2 regions of the Salinivibrio kushneri genome follow, and region 2 is predicted to be linked to the other one. Evidence: riboswitches for the same ligand, from Rfam matches in the RefSeq annotation. Region 2 holds a riboswitch; the other holds the start of a gene.
What was found. A riboswitch is a leader RNA that binds a small molecule or an ion and turns the genes downstream of it on or off. The one in region 2 is predicted to bind thiamine pyrophosphate.

Region 1: another riboswitch for thiamine pyrophosphate. It lies ahead of thiB (thiamine ABC transporter substrate binding subunit); the one in region 2 lies ahead of thiC (phosphomethylpyrimidine synthase ThiC).

The regions. Positions count from the first base shown of each region.
Region 1 is NZ_CP114588.1:2,432,944-2,438,861, reverse strand. It holds gene thiP (thiamine/thiamine pyrophosphate ABC transporter permease) at 1-458, opposite strand, end outside; gene thiB (thiamine ABC transporter substrate binding subunit) at 464-1,459, opposite strand; TPP riboswitch at 1,503-1,604, opposite strand; gene N8M53_RS11195 (DUF547 domain-containing protein) at 1,643-2,434, opposite strand; gene leuD (3-isopropylmalate dehydratase small subunit) at 2,584-3,186, opposite strand; gene leuC (3-isopropylmalate dehydratase large subunit) at 3,196-4,617, opposite strand; gene leuB (3-isopropylmalate dehydrogenase) at 4,639-5,733, opposite strand; gene leuA (2-isopropylmalate synthase) at 5,736-5,918, opposite strand, start outside.
Region 2 is NZ_CP114588.1:26,036-31,953, reverse strand. It holds gene N8M53_RS00145 (HesA/MoeB/ThiF family protein) at 1-475, opposite strand, end outside; gene thiE (thiamine phosphate synthase) at 459-1,127, opposite strand; gene thiC (phosphomethylpyrimidine synthase ThiC) at 1,124-3,100, opposite strand; TPP riboswitch at 3,194-3,293, opposite strand; gene crcB (fluoride efflux transporter CrcB) at 3,350-3,730, opposite strand; tRNA gene N8M53_RS00125 (tRNA-Trp) at 3,880-3,956, opposite strand; tRNA gene N8M53_RS00120 (tRNA-Asp) at 4,222-4,298, opposite strand; rRNA gene rrf (5S ribosomal RNA) at 4,358-4,473, opposite strand; rRNA gene N8M53_RS00110 (23S ribosomal RNA) at 4,595-5,918, opposite strand, start outside.

The DNA of each region.
Region 1 (5,918 bases), 400 kb from region 2:
ACCATGAGTTGGGCAGAAAAAGGCAGATTAAAAAACACATGAGCGAGCAAAATGCCACTTAAACCATAAATAGAAAACGGCATAGCCGCATCGAATTGCGCGAAGGCTTGCGCTATCCAGCCGCTGCGGCCATAGATGGCAACCAAGCCAAATACCCCCACCAACACCGGTAGCACCAAGGTCATGGCGAACAGCTTAAGTAGCCACGCTTTGGCTGGAAACTGTCGGCGAGACAGTGCATGGGCGACGGGTATCGCAAGCCCAACGCTGAGCACCACAGATAAGGTCGCCTGCTTAAAGCTAAAGTAGGTGACATGGCGCAGGTAGGTATCTTGCCACAACGCGGTAAGCGCTAGGTCGTGGCTGTGAGAGAACAGCGCCCAGAGTGCGCTGCCAATCAAAACCACGACTAAGCTGGCCGCAATACTGCCCGGCCAGGTTCGAGAGGGATTGAGCATGGAGGCTATTCAACCAGCGCGGTTTGCCAGTCACGCACCCATTGCTGGCGATTGCCCATCACTTCATCAGGCTGATACAGCAAGCTCTCTTGCGGTTTGTCCAAGGTGTAAAAGGCATCAGGCAGGTTGACATCGGTGACCGGATACATCCACTGAGTGGTTGGGATCACAGACTGTGCCGCATCACTGAGCATAAATTGTAAAAACGCGTCTGCACGTTCCGGTTGATCGGTATAGGCTGATTTAGCGGCCACTTCGATTTGCATGTAGTGGCCTTCTTCAAACATGGCGGCGGCAAAGCGATCGTCATCATCGGCAACCAGGTGATAGGCTGGCGAGGTGGTATAAGAGAGCACCATGTCGGCTTCTTTGTTCAGGAACATGTTGTACGCTTCGGTCCAGCCTTTGGTCACAGTGATGGTGTTGTCAGCCAGTTCGCGCCATGCTTGTTGATTATTATCGCCGTATACTTTTTGGATCCAAAGCATTAGCCCTTGGCCGACCGTTGATACGCGCGGATCTTGGTAAATCACACTGATGTCGTCACGCTCCTCAATCAAGGCTTTGAGGCTTTTAGGCGGATCGAGTAAACGCGTGGTGTCATACACAAAGGCAAAGTAGCCGTAATCGTAAGGGATAAAGTAGTTGTTATCCCAACCGCCAGGCACTTGCAGGCGCTCAGTATTGACCGCGTGCTCAGCGACAATGCCGCTACGCTCGGCTTCTTTCATTAAATTGGTATCCATACCCAGCACGATATCGGCTTTGGTGGTTTCCCCTTCAATGCGCAGGCGATTGAGCAAAGCGGCGCCATCGTCGAGAGACACGAATTCAAGTTGGCAATCGCATTGCTGTTCAAACTTCGCTTTAATTTTGGGTCCTGCCCCCCATTCGGCGATAAAGGAGTCATAGGTATACACAGTCAGTGGGTCCGCGGCACGGGCACCCAGTGATAGCAAGGATAAAGAAACCAGAGTGAGAACCGAGGTAAAAACTTTCACAGCACGCTCCTAAGTTGGGCGTGGGTGTTGAGGCAAGTTGATGGCAACATCAAGTCTCAATCCCTACGCCAGTGTTAGCTGGATCAGGTTCGATGGGTCTAGCGCATTGCGCAATCTCAGCCGTGAGGCTCCCCAATGAGTACGAGGCCATTGTACTGATTGGCTTAGGGTTAACCAAGCCTTTTAGTTGCCGAGTTGGTTAAGATCCCAGTTGTAGTCGTATTCCAATATTGCCTCTTGTGGCAATGGAATATCGCGATACTGGTTTATGTGAGCGATCACGCCTTGCTTATCGCCACCAAAGTCAGCTTCAAACCATTCATAAATTGAGGAGAGTTGCCATTTTTTTCCTTGCTGACTCACGCCTTTATCACTGTTAATGAAGGTATAGGCGGCTTGCTCGAGCTGTGCCTCAAGCGCGTTTGCTTGGAAGGCCTTGGGTTGCAGGTTTGGGCAACCTAAACTGGCACAGTTGACCGCATAGTGGGTACGCGGGTCTTGCCAGAGCGGGCGCAAAATACGGTGCTCAATATCATTCAAGGTAAGGGGCTCACCTGCCACCGTGACCACTTCATCATCCCAAGGGCCAAAGCTAAATAACCCACCGAGTTTGGTGATCGAACTGACCGGATAGGCCTCCAAAATCAGCGTCACGGTGACCGCATTGTAAAGGTTGACCCAATACGCGTATTGCTCGTCTTTGGTCAGCGTGCGAGGGTCGCGCGCGGTGAGCATGCGGATATAATGATCGAGAGCCTTCTTGTCAGCCTCGGTGACCGCCGCATAGTTAAATAAGGTGTGTTGCCCCTGAGGTTGCAAATACTTATCCAGTAATACTTGCCAGCTGTGATGAGTGAAGGTCGCCTGGCTGTCAGGGTTATGCGCATCCCACATCGCCCAATACTCTGCTTTGGGAGCCGCTTGGCTAAACAGCGGAAAAACCAAACAGAATAGAAGTATCAAACGTTTTTGCATTGCCCGTCCTTATTTTCAGCAAGCCTTCTTTTCAGACTAGACCAAGCGAATGCGTTGTTTGTTTCATGCTGAATGGAAAAAAGTGGGGTGTGACCAATAAGCGCGAAGAAGATCGCGCTTATCGGTGGCATGGGCGTAAAGGGGGTGACTTATGACAAAAAGTCCGGGATGCGTTGCTCAAAGCGTGAGATGTCAGCGTCGTGCTGAAGCGTGAGGCCAATGCTATCTAACCCCTCCAACAAGCAATGACGGCGAAAATCATCCATCTGGAAGCTAAAGCAGTGTTCACCGGCACGGATGGTTTGGGCGGGCAAGTCGAGGGTTACCGTCGCGCCTTCATTTTCGGCCACATACGCAAATAAAGCATCGATTTGGCCTTCTTCAAGGGTCACCGGCACCATTTGGTTATTGATGCAGTTGCCATAGAAAATATCGGCAAAACTGGGGGCGATAATCACTTTAAAGCCGTAATCATCCAGTGCCCAAGGAGCATGTTCGCGTGACGAGCCACAGCCAAAGTTTTCGCGGGTGAGTAACACGCTCGCCCCTTGGTAGCGCGCTTGATTGAGCACAAACTCAGGGTTCGGTTGCTTGCCCGCATCGTCTAAAAAGCGCCAATCGTGAAACAGGTGCTGACCAAAGCCAGTACGGGTGACTTTTTGCAAAAACTGTTTAGGGATGATCGCATCGGTATCGACGTTTGCCGCATCCAATGGGGCAACAATGCCGGTGTGAGTGTGTATGCCTGACATAAGGCCTCCTTATAATTGGTTAACGTCGACAAAGTGACCGGCGATAGCAGCGGCGGCGGCCATCGCAGGGCTGACCAAGTGGGTGCGGCCTTCACGGCCTTGGCGGCCTTCAAAGTTACGGTTGCTGGTGGACGCACAGCGCTCTTTGGGGCCTAAGCGATCGTTGTTCATCGCCAAACACATTGAGCAGCCGGGCAAGCGCCACTCAAAGCCCGCTTCGCGAAAAATCACATCCAGCCCTTCTTGCTCTGCTTGTGCGCGCACTTGCTCGGAGCCAGGTACCACCATGGCATGCACACCCTCTGCCACACGCCGCCCTTTAGCGACCGCGGCGGCTGCGCGCATGTCTTCAATCCGTGAGTTGGTGCAAGAGCCAATAAAGACCTTATCAATGCTGATTTGGTTAATGGCTTGCCCAGGTGTCAGTCCCATGTACTTTAAGGCTCGCTCAGCCGAGTGGCGCTCTATCGGGTCGGTCATGCTCTCTGGAGCAGGCACGCTATCATGCACACTGACCACTTGGCCGGGGTTGGTGCCCCATGTGACTTGATGATGGATTTGACTGCCATCGAGGGTGACCACGCGATCAAAGTGCGCATCGGCATCTGAGTGCAAGGTTTGCCAATACGCAACGGCTTGCTGCCATTGCTCGCCTTTAGGGGCAAATTTTTTGTCTTTTAGGTAGGCAAAGGTGGTGTCATCCGGCGCGATCAGGCCAGCTTTGGCACCTAATTCGATGGCCATGTTGCACACCGTCATTCGCCCTTCCATCGACAAGGCAGTGATGGCGTCCCCGCAAAACTCCACCACATGCCCGGTGCCGCCGGCATGACCGACCTTGCCAATAATCGCAAGGACAATATCTTTGGCAGTGATCCCGGGGGCCGTTTTGCCCGTGACTTCAATTTTCATCGTGCGGGCGCGGGATTGCTTGAGTGTTTGGGTGGCCAGTACGTGTTCGACTTCTGAGGTGCCAATACCAAAGGCGAGGGAGCCGAAGGCACCGTGGGTTGCGGTGTGCGAATCACCACAGACGATGGTGGTGCCGGGCAGGGTAATGCCAAGCTCGGGGCCCATTACATGCACAATGCCTTGGTAAGGGTGATTTAAGTCGTACAGGGTGACACCGAACTCTTCACAGTTTTTGGCTAAGGTTTCCATTTGGATACGCGCCATTTCCCCTGACGCGTTAATGTCTTTGGTTTCGGTGGAGACATTGTGATCCATGGTGGCGAAGGTTTTGCTCACTTGGCGTACCGGACGCCCTTTTTCACGCAGGCCATCAAAGGCTTGTGGTGAGGTCACTTCGTGCACCAAATGACGGTCGATATACAGCAGCGGCGCTTCACCTGGCTGCTCGGTGACCACATGGGCTTGATAGATTTTTTCATACAAGGTCTTGGCGCCTTGCTGGGTGTTTGCATTCGACATAGCTCGTATCCTTACGGGTAATTATTCTGCGCCTTGGCGGATATAGGCGGCGATACGATCGCCCATTTGTTCGGTACTCAATGCGGGGCTGTTACCCGCTAGATCGGCGGTCAACTCACCGGCCGCCAGCGCTTGGCTGACTGCATGCTCAATCGCGCAGGCTGCGTCTTCCTCGCCTAACGAGTAGCGCAACATGAGCGCGGCGGAGAGAATTTGTGCCACTGGGTTGGCGATATTTTTACCCGCGATATCGGGGGCAGAGCCGCCGGCGGGTTCATACAAACCAAATTTACTCGCGTTCAAGCTCGCGGATGGCAGCATGCCCATTGAGCCGGTGATCATGGCGCACTCATCGGAGATGATGTCGCCGAAAATATTCGAGCACAGCATCACATCAAATTGCGACGGGTCTTTAATCAGCTGCATGGTGGCGTTGTCGATATACATATGGCTTAAGCGGACATCCGGATAGTCCTTTGCCACCTCTTCTACCACCTCACGCCACAGCATCGAGCTTTGCAGCACATTGGCTTTATCGATTGAGCACACGTGTTTGTTGCGAAGCTGGGCCGATTGGAAGGCAATGCGGGCGATACGCTCAATTTCATAGCGATGATAGACTTCCGTATCAAACGCTTTTTCCTCGCGGCCTTCGCCTTCACGCCCTTTGGGCTCACCAAAGTAAATCCCACCGGTTAGCTCTCGCACCACTACGATATTAAAGCCTTGGTCGGCAATGTCGGCGCGCAGCGGGCAAAAGCCTTCGAGGCCGGTATGGATTTGAGCCGGGCGCAAGTTACAAAACAGACCAAAATGTTTGCGCAATGGCAGCAAGGCCCCGCGCTCCGGTTGCTCGGTTGGCGGTAAATGCTCCCACTTGGGGCCGCCGACTGAGCCAAATAAAATTGCATCCGCTTTTTCACAGCCAGCCAAGGTGTGTGCGGGCAGCGGTGAGCCATGGGCATCAATCGCGGCACCACCCACAGGATAATGCTGACGCTCCAAGGTGAGTGAGAATCGCTCACTCACCGCATCAAGCACTTTCTCGGCTTGAGTCATCACTTCGGGGCCGATACCGTCACCGGGCAAAATAGCAATCTGATGTGCGCTGGCCATGGTTATACTGTCTCCTGTTTTAAGTGGGATTGTTCCTTAATCTGGGCGATTTTGTCGGCGCGATAAATGGCATTGATCACGTGCAATAGCGCTTCACCTGAGGCCTCGATGATGTCGGTCGACACCCCGGTGCCGTGATATTTACGGCCTTTGTAGTTGGCAATGATGTCGGCTTGGCCGAGACC
Region 2 (5,918 bases):
ACTGGCCTTGCCAACCTATCGCCGCTGCGCTCACCAAGGGTGTACCAGCCTCTACACAGGCTTGATTGACTGCATGGCGAGTAGCGAGATTATCACTGCAATCAAGGACCACATCCGCCATCGCCACTTCAAGCGCCAGACGCTCACCTTCTAGATAGGTATTGATGGCTCGGCACTGGCAATGTGGATTCAGCGCGACCAAGTTAGCGGCTAGCGCTGCGGCTTTATCGGTGCCGATTTGCTCATCCCGATACGCCACCTGACGCGCCAAATTAGATAGCTCAACGTGGTCTGAGTCAGCAATCGCTAACTGACCCACGCCAGCGCCTGCAAGATAGAGGCCCGCGGTGGTTCCAAGCCCACCGGCACCGACCATTAACACGCGCGCCTTGCTCAGTGCCTGCTGCCCGCACTCTCCAACTTCTGGCAGCATGATTTGCCGGCTATAACGCAGGTATTCACTGTCCGATAGCATCACGCCCTCCTTGTTGTCTTGATCGATTAAGACAGCGGTTAAATGCGTCAATGCGCGCCGCTAAATCAGGCGCTTGCGTCACGGCGCGGACCACCGCAATGGCGTCCACGCCGGTGCGCCAAACGTCAGGGGCTCGGTCGAGATCAATACCGCCAATCGCCACCGTCGGGAAACGGCCATCCACAGCCACCACCTGCTGCGCTAACGCTGAAATGCCTTGCGGTGGCTCGACGAGCTGTTTGGTGGTGGTGGGAAAAATATGGCCGATGGCGAGATAACTGGGCGAGAGTTCAACCGCTGCAGCGAGCTGTTCGGGACTGCGTGTCGATACGCCAAGGCGCACGCCTTGTCGTGCGAGCCGATCAAGATCCGCCTCTTGTAAGTCTTGCTGCCCCAGATGAACACCATAGGCGCCAGCCTCAAGCGCGAGCTGCCAGTGATCGTTGATAAACACCTGCGCATGGTGCGCGCGGCCCAATGCCACCGCGCGCTGTACCCAATCCGCCAATTGAGGATGCCCCGGCTGCTTCACACGCAGTTGCACGGTTTTCACCCCCAAGCAAAGCAAGCGTTCGAGCAAATCCACATCGTCCACCACCGGATATAATGGGCCTATACCTTCAGACATAGGCGCAAACGGGGTCAGGCTCATGATTCCACCTTATCGCTGTCCGCTACCTCAGCGCCTTGTGGTGACGAATGATGGGATTTTTGCAGGTAGAGCTCACTGCCCTTTTCTCGAAATTCTTGCGATTTTTGCTGCATGCCTGCTAACGGGTCTTCCAGCATAGTGACATCAATCGCTTCACCCGCGGCGGCATAGCCATTTTCTTTGGCATAATCTCGGACTTCTTGGCTGATTTTCATGGAGCAGAATTTTGGCCCACACATGGAGCAAAAATGCGCGACCTTGCCCGACTCTTGAGGCAGTGTTTCATCGTGATAAGCACGCGCCGTCACCGGATCTAAAGCAAGGTTGAACTGATCTTCCCAGCGGAATTCAAAGCGCGCTTTGGAAATGGCGTTATCTCGCACCTGCGCGCCCGGATGTCCTTTGGCTAAGTCGGCGGCGTGCGCACACAACTTGTAAGTGATAAGCCCAGTTTTAACATCCTCTTTGTTGGGCAGACCCAGATGTTCTTTGGGCGTGACATAGCAAAGCATCGCACACCCAAACCAGCCAATCATCGCCGCACCAATCCCGGAGGTGATGTGGTCGTAACCAGGCGCGATATCAGTAGTCAGCGGGCCTAAAGTATAAAAAGGCGCTTCATGGCAATGGGTGAGCTGCTCGTCCATGTTCTCTTTGATCATGTGCATAGGCACATGGCCGGGGCCTTCAATCATCACCTGCACATCGTATTCCCATGCCACCTTGGTAAGCTCGCCCAGAGTACGTAGCTCACTGAATTGCGCTTCGTCGTTCGCGTCAGCCACTGAGCCGGGACGCAACCCATCGCCTAGTGACAGCGATACATCATAGGCGGCACAAATCTCGCAGATTTCACGAAAATGGGTATAGAGGAAGCTTTCTTGATGATGCGCCAAGCACCATTTGGCGATAATCGACCCACCACGCGAGACAATCCCGGTCACGCGATTGGCGGTCATGGGCACGTAGTGCAAACGCACCCCAGCGTGAATGGTAAAATAATCGACCCCTTGCTCGGCTTGCTCTATTAAGGTATCGCGCATCACTTCCCAAGTCAGGTCTTCGGCAATGCCATTCACTTTCTCAAGCGCCTGATACATAGGCACAGTGCCAATCGGAACTGGGCTATTACGTAAAATCCACTCGCGGGTTTCGTGGATATTGCGTCCGGTCGATAAATCCATCACCGTATCCGCGCCCCAACGGGTCGCCCACACCAACTTTTCGGTTTCTTCTTCAATGGAGGAGCTCACCGCCGAGTTACCAATATTGGCATTCACTTTCACCAGAAAGTTACGCCCAATGATCATCGGCTCCGCTTCTGGGTGGTTAATGTTGGCAGGAATAATCGCACGCCCTTCAGCGACCTCTTGGCGCACAAATTCGGGAGTGATATTCGAGGGTAAATGCGCGCCAAAGCTTTCTCCTGGGTGCTGGCGGTTTAGTTGATCTTCACGATACTGCTGGCGACCCATATTTTCCCGAATAGCGATAAATTCCATCTCTGGGGTGATAATGCCTTGGCGTGCGTAGTGAAGTTGGGTCACACACTGGTTAGGTTTCGCCCGACGGATAGACGGTAAGGCACTAAAGCGAAGATCATCCAAGGTTTCATCACTAAGGCGAGTCTTTGCATAGTCTGAGCTCACTGCATCAAGGAACTCTGTATCGGCACGTTCATCAATCCAGGCTTTGCGTACTGGGGCTAAGCCTTGGTAAATATCGATAGCACTCTGTGGGTCGGTATAAGGCCCTGATGTGTCATAAACCCGAATGGATTCATTGGCTTCATACTGCGGATTATCTTTACCCCCGCCTACAAAAGTAGGAGAAAGGTGGATTTCGCGCATGCCTACGCGAATATCGGGTCGCGATCCCTCGACATAGACTTTTTCCGAGTTAGGGTAGGTTTGCGCAGAGAGGGAATCGATAAAAGATTTGGCCTCAAGGCGGGCCTGTTTACGGGTCGACATAGCATTACTCCGGTGTTCATTATGGGAATTAATGCTTGCCGGAAAACGCTGAATTGAGATGTGAGCAAACTGGCAGACGCGTACGGTCTGTTATCTGATGCATCTCTTGTTCCCTTCGCTGGTCCTAACCAGATCAGGTTCAACGGATCCCACTTAACGTGGTCTCAGCCAATTGGCACTCCGACAAGTTCAACGCCAGTATAAGAAATCACCGCCGCAACAACAAGCGACGTAATGGCATGTTTTTACCTACCCAGTAATGCGTCCTAGCAACCAAGCCCCCATCGCGGCCGCTCCTAAGCATAACGCAAGGTTGAGACCCACGTTTAACAAGGCTTTCACCGTCTCACCATGTTGAAAAAGAAGCAAGGTATCCACTGAAAAGGTCGAGAAGGTGGTGAACGCGCCCAAAAAGCCAATCGCAATCAGTTGACGCCAAGGCACTGGGGCAATCAGCTCTTGGCTCATCGCCGCTAAAAAGACACCCATCGCTAATGAGCCCAGCACATTAACCATGAGGGTGCCGTAAGGGAATCCTCGACCAAACACCGCGACGCTCCACTCTGAAACTAAAAAGCGCGAAGACGCTCCTAGTGCGCCACCAAGTCCTACCCACAATATGCTTACCACTGGGTGCTCCTTTCGATTGGTAAAAACTCATCATACCGTGACAGGTGAATAAGGAACAGGAGGAAGAAAAAGGGAAGAGGGTCAGAGTTGCTAGAAGCTTGATGATTCACATACAAAAAAAGCACCGACGATGTCGATGCTTTGGTATTTGGCAGGGGTAGAGGGATTCGAACCCCCAACACGCGGATTTGGAATCCGCTGCTCTGCCAATTGGAGCTATACCCCTGTAGATAGGTGCCTATTGTAGCGATCCCGCGACAAATTACCACCATCAATTACGCTTCAAACGCTTGATCGCTTATTTATAAAGCAGATCGTCCCAACAACCCAATAACAAAAAACCCCAGCTTTTCAGCTAGGTTTTTTAAGTAGCGGCGGAGGGCCGGGGTTGCGGACAATGGGCAGGCCACCCTGCGGGACTCATTCGCCCTGTGGGCTAACCTAGCCAATCACAAAAAAACCCTACTAAAATTAGCAGGGCTTCTAAGTAGTGGCGGAGTGGACGGGACTCGAACCCGCGACCCCCGGCGTGACAGGCCGGTATTCTAACCAACTGAACTACCACTCCGCACCAATTCTGTATGATTAAAGGCTTATATCTCTTTGCTTTAATCAATTGTAATCAAAGCCTGGCGATGTCCTACTCTCACATGGGGAGACCCCACACTACCATCGGCGCTGCTTCGTTTCACTACTGAGTTCGGCATGGAGTCAGGTGGGTCCAAAGCGCTATGGTCGCCAAGCAAAATTTTGTTTTGTCTTCACTTTTCTAAAAGTGAAAACCATCAACCTAGAAAGCTGTTCGTTCTCGCCACAATCAACTGGCTTTATTTTAAGTCCAACCCAAAACCTCTTGGGTGTTGTATGGTTAAGCCTCACGGGCAATTAGTACAGGTTAGCTCAACGCCTCACAGCGCTTACACACCCTGCCTATCAACGTTCTAGTCTAGAACAACCCTTTAGAGAGCTCGAAGCTCTAGGGATGACTCATCTCGGGGCCAGCTTCGCGCTTAGATGCTTTCAGCGCTTATCTGTGCCGAACTTAGCTACCGGGCAATGCGTCTGGCGACACAACCCGAACACCAGCGGTTCGTCCACTCCGGTCCTCTCGTACTAGGAGCAGCTCCCCTCAATCATCCAACGCCCACGGCAGATAGGGACCGAACTGTCTCACGACGTTCTAAACCCAGCTCGCGTACCACTTTAAATGGCGAACAGCCATACCCTTGGGACCGACTTCAGCCCCAGGATGTGATGAGCCGACATCGAGGTGCCAAACACCGCCGTCGATATGAACTCTTGGGCGGTATCAGCCTGTTATCCCCGGAGTACCTTTTATCCGTTGAGCGATGGCCCTTCCATTCAGAACCACCGGATCACTATGACCTACTTTCGTACCTGCTCGAGCCGTCACTCTCGCAGTTAAGCGGGCTTATGCCATTGCACTAACCTCACGATGTCCGACCGTGATTAGCCCACCTTCGTGCTCCTCCGTTACGCTTTGGGAGGAGACCGCCCCAGTCAAACTACCCACCAGGCACTGTCCTCACCCCGGATAACGGGGCTAAGTTAGAACATCAAACATACAAGGGTGGTATTTCAAGGATGGCTCCACAGCAACTGGCGTCGCCGCTTCAAAGCCTCCCACCTATCCTACACATGTAGGCTCAATGTTCAGTGCCAAGCTGTAGTAAAGGTTCACGGGGTCTTTCCGTCTAGCCGCGGGTACACAGCATCTTCACTGCGATTTCAATTTCACTGAGTCTCGGGTGGAGACAGCGTGGCCATCATTACGCCATTCGTGCAGGTCGGAACTTACCCGACAAGGAATTTCGCTACCTTAGGACCGTTATAGTTACGGCCGCCGTTTACCGGGGCTTCAATCAATGGCTTCTCTTGCGATAACCACATCAATTAACCTTCCGGCACCGGGCAGGCGTCACACCGTATACGTCATCTTTCGATTTTGCACAGTGCTGTGTTTTTAATAAACAGTTGCAGCCACCTGGTATCTGCGACTGCCCATAGCTCCATCCGCAAGGGACTTCACCGCGGGCAGCGTACCTTCTCCCGAAGTTACGGTACCATTTTGCCTAGTTCCTTCACCCGAGTTCTCTCAAGCGCCTTGGTATTCTCTACCCGACCACCTGTGTCGGTTTGGAGTACGGTTGCTACTTACCTGAAGCTT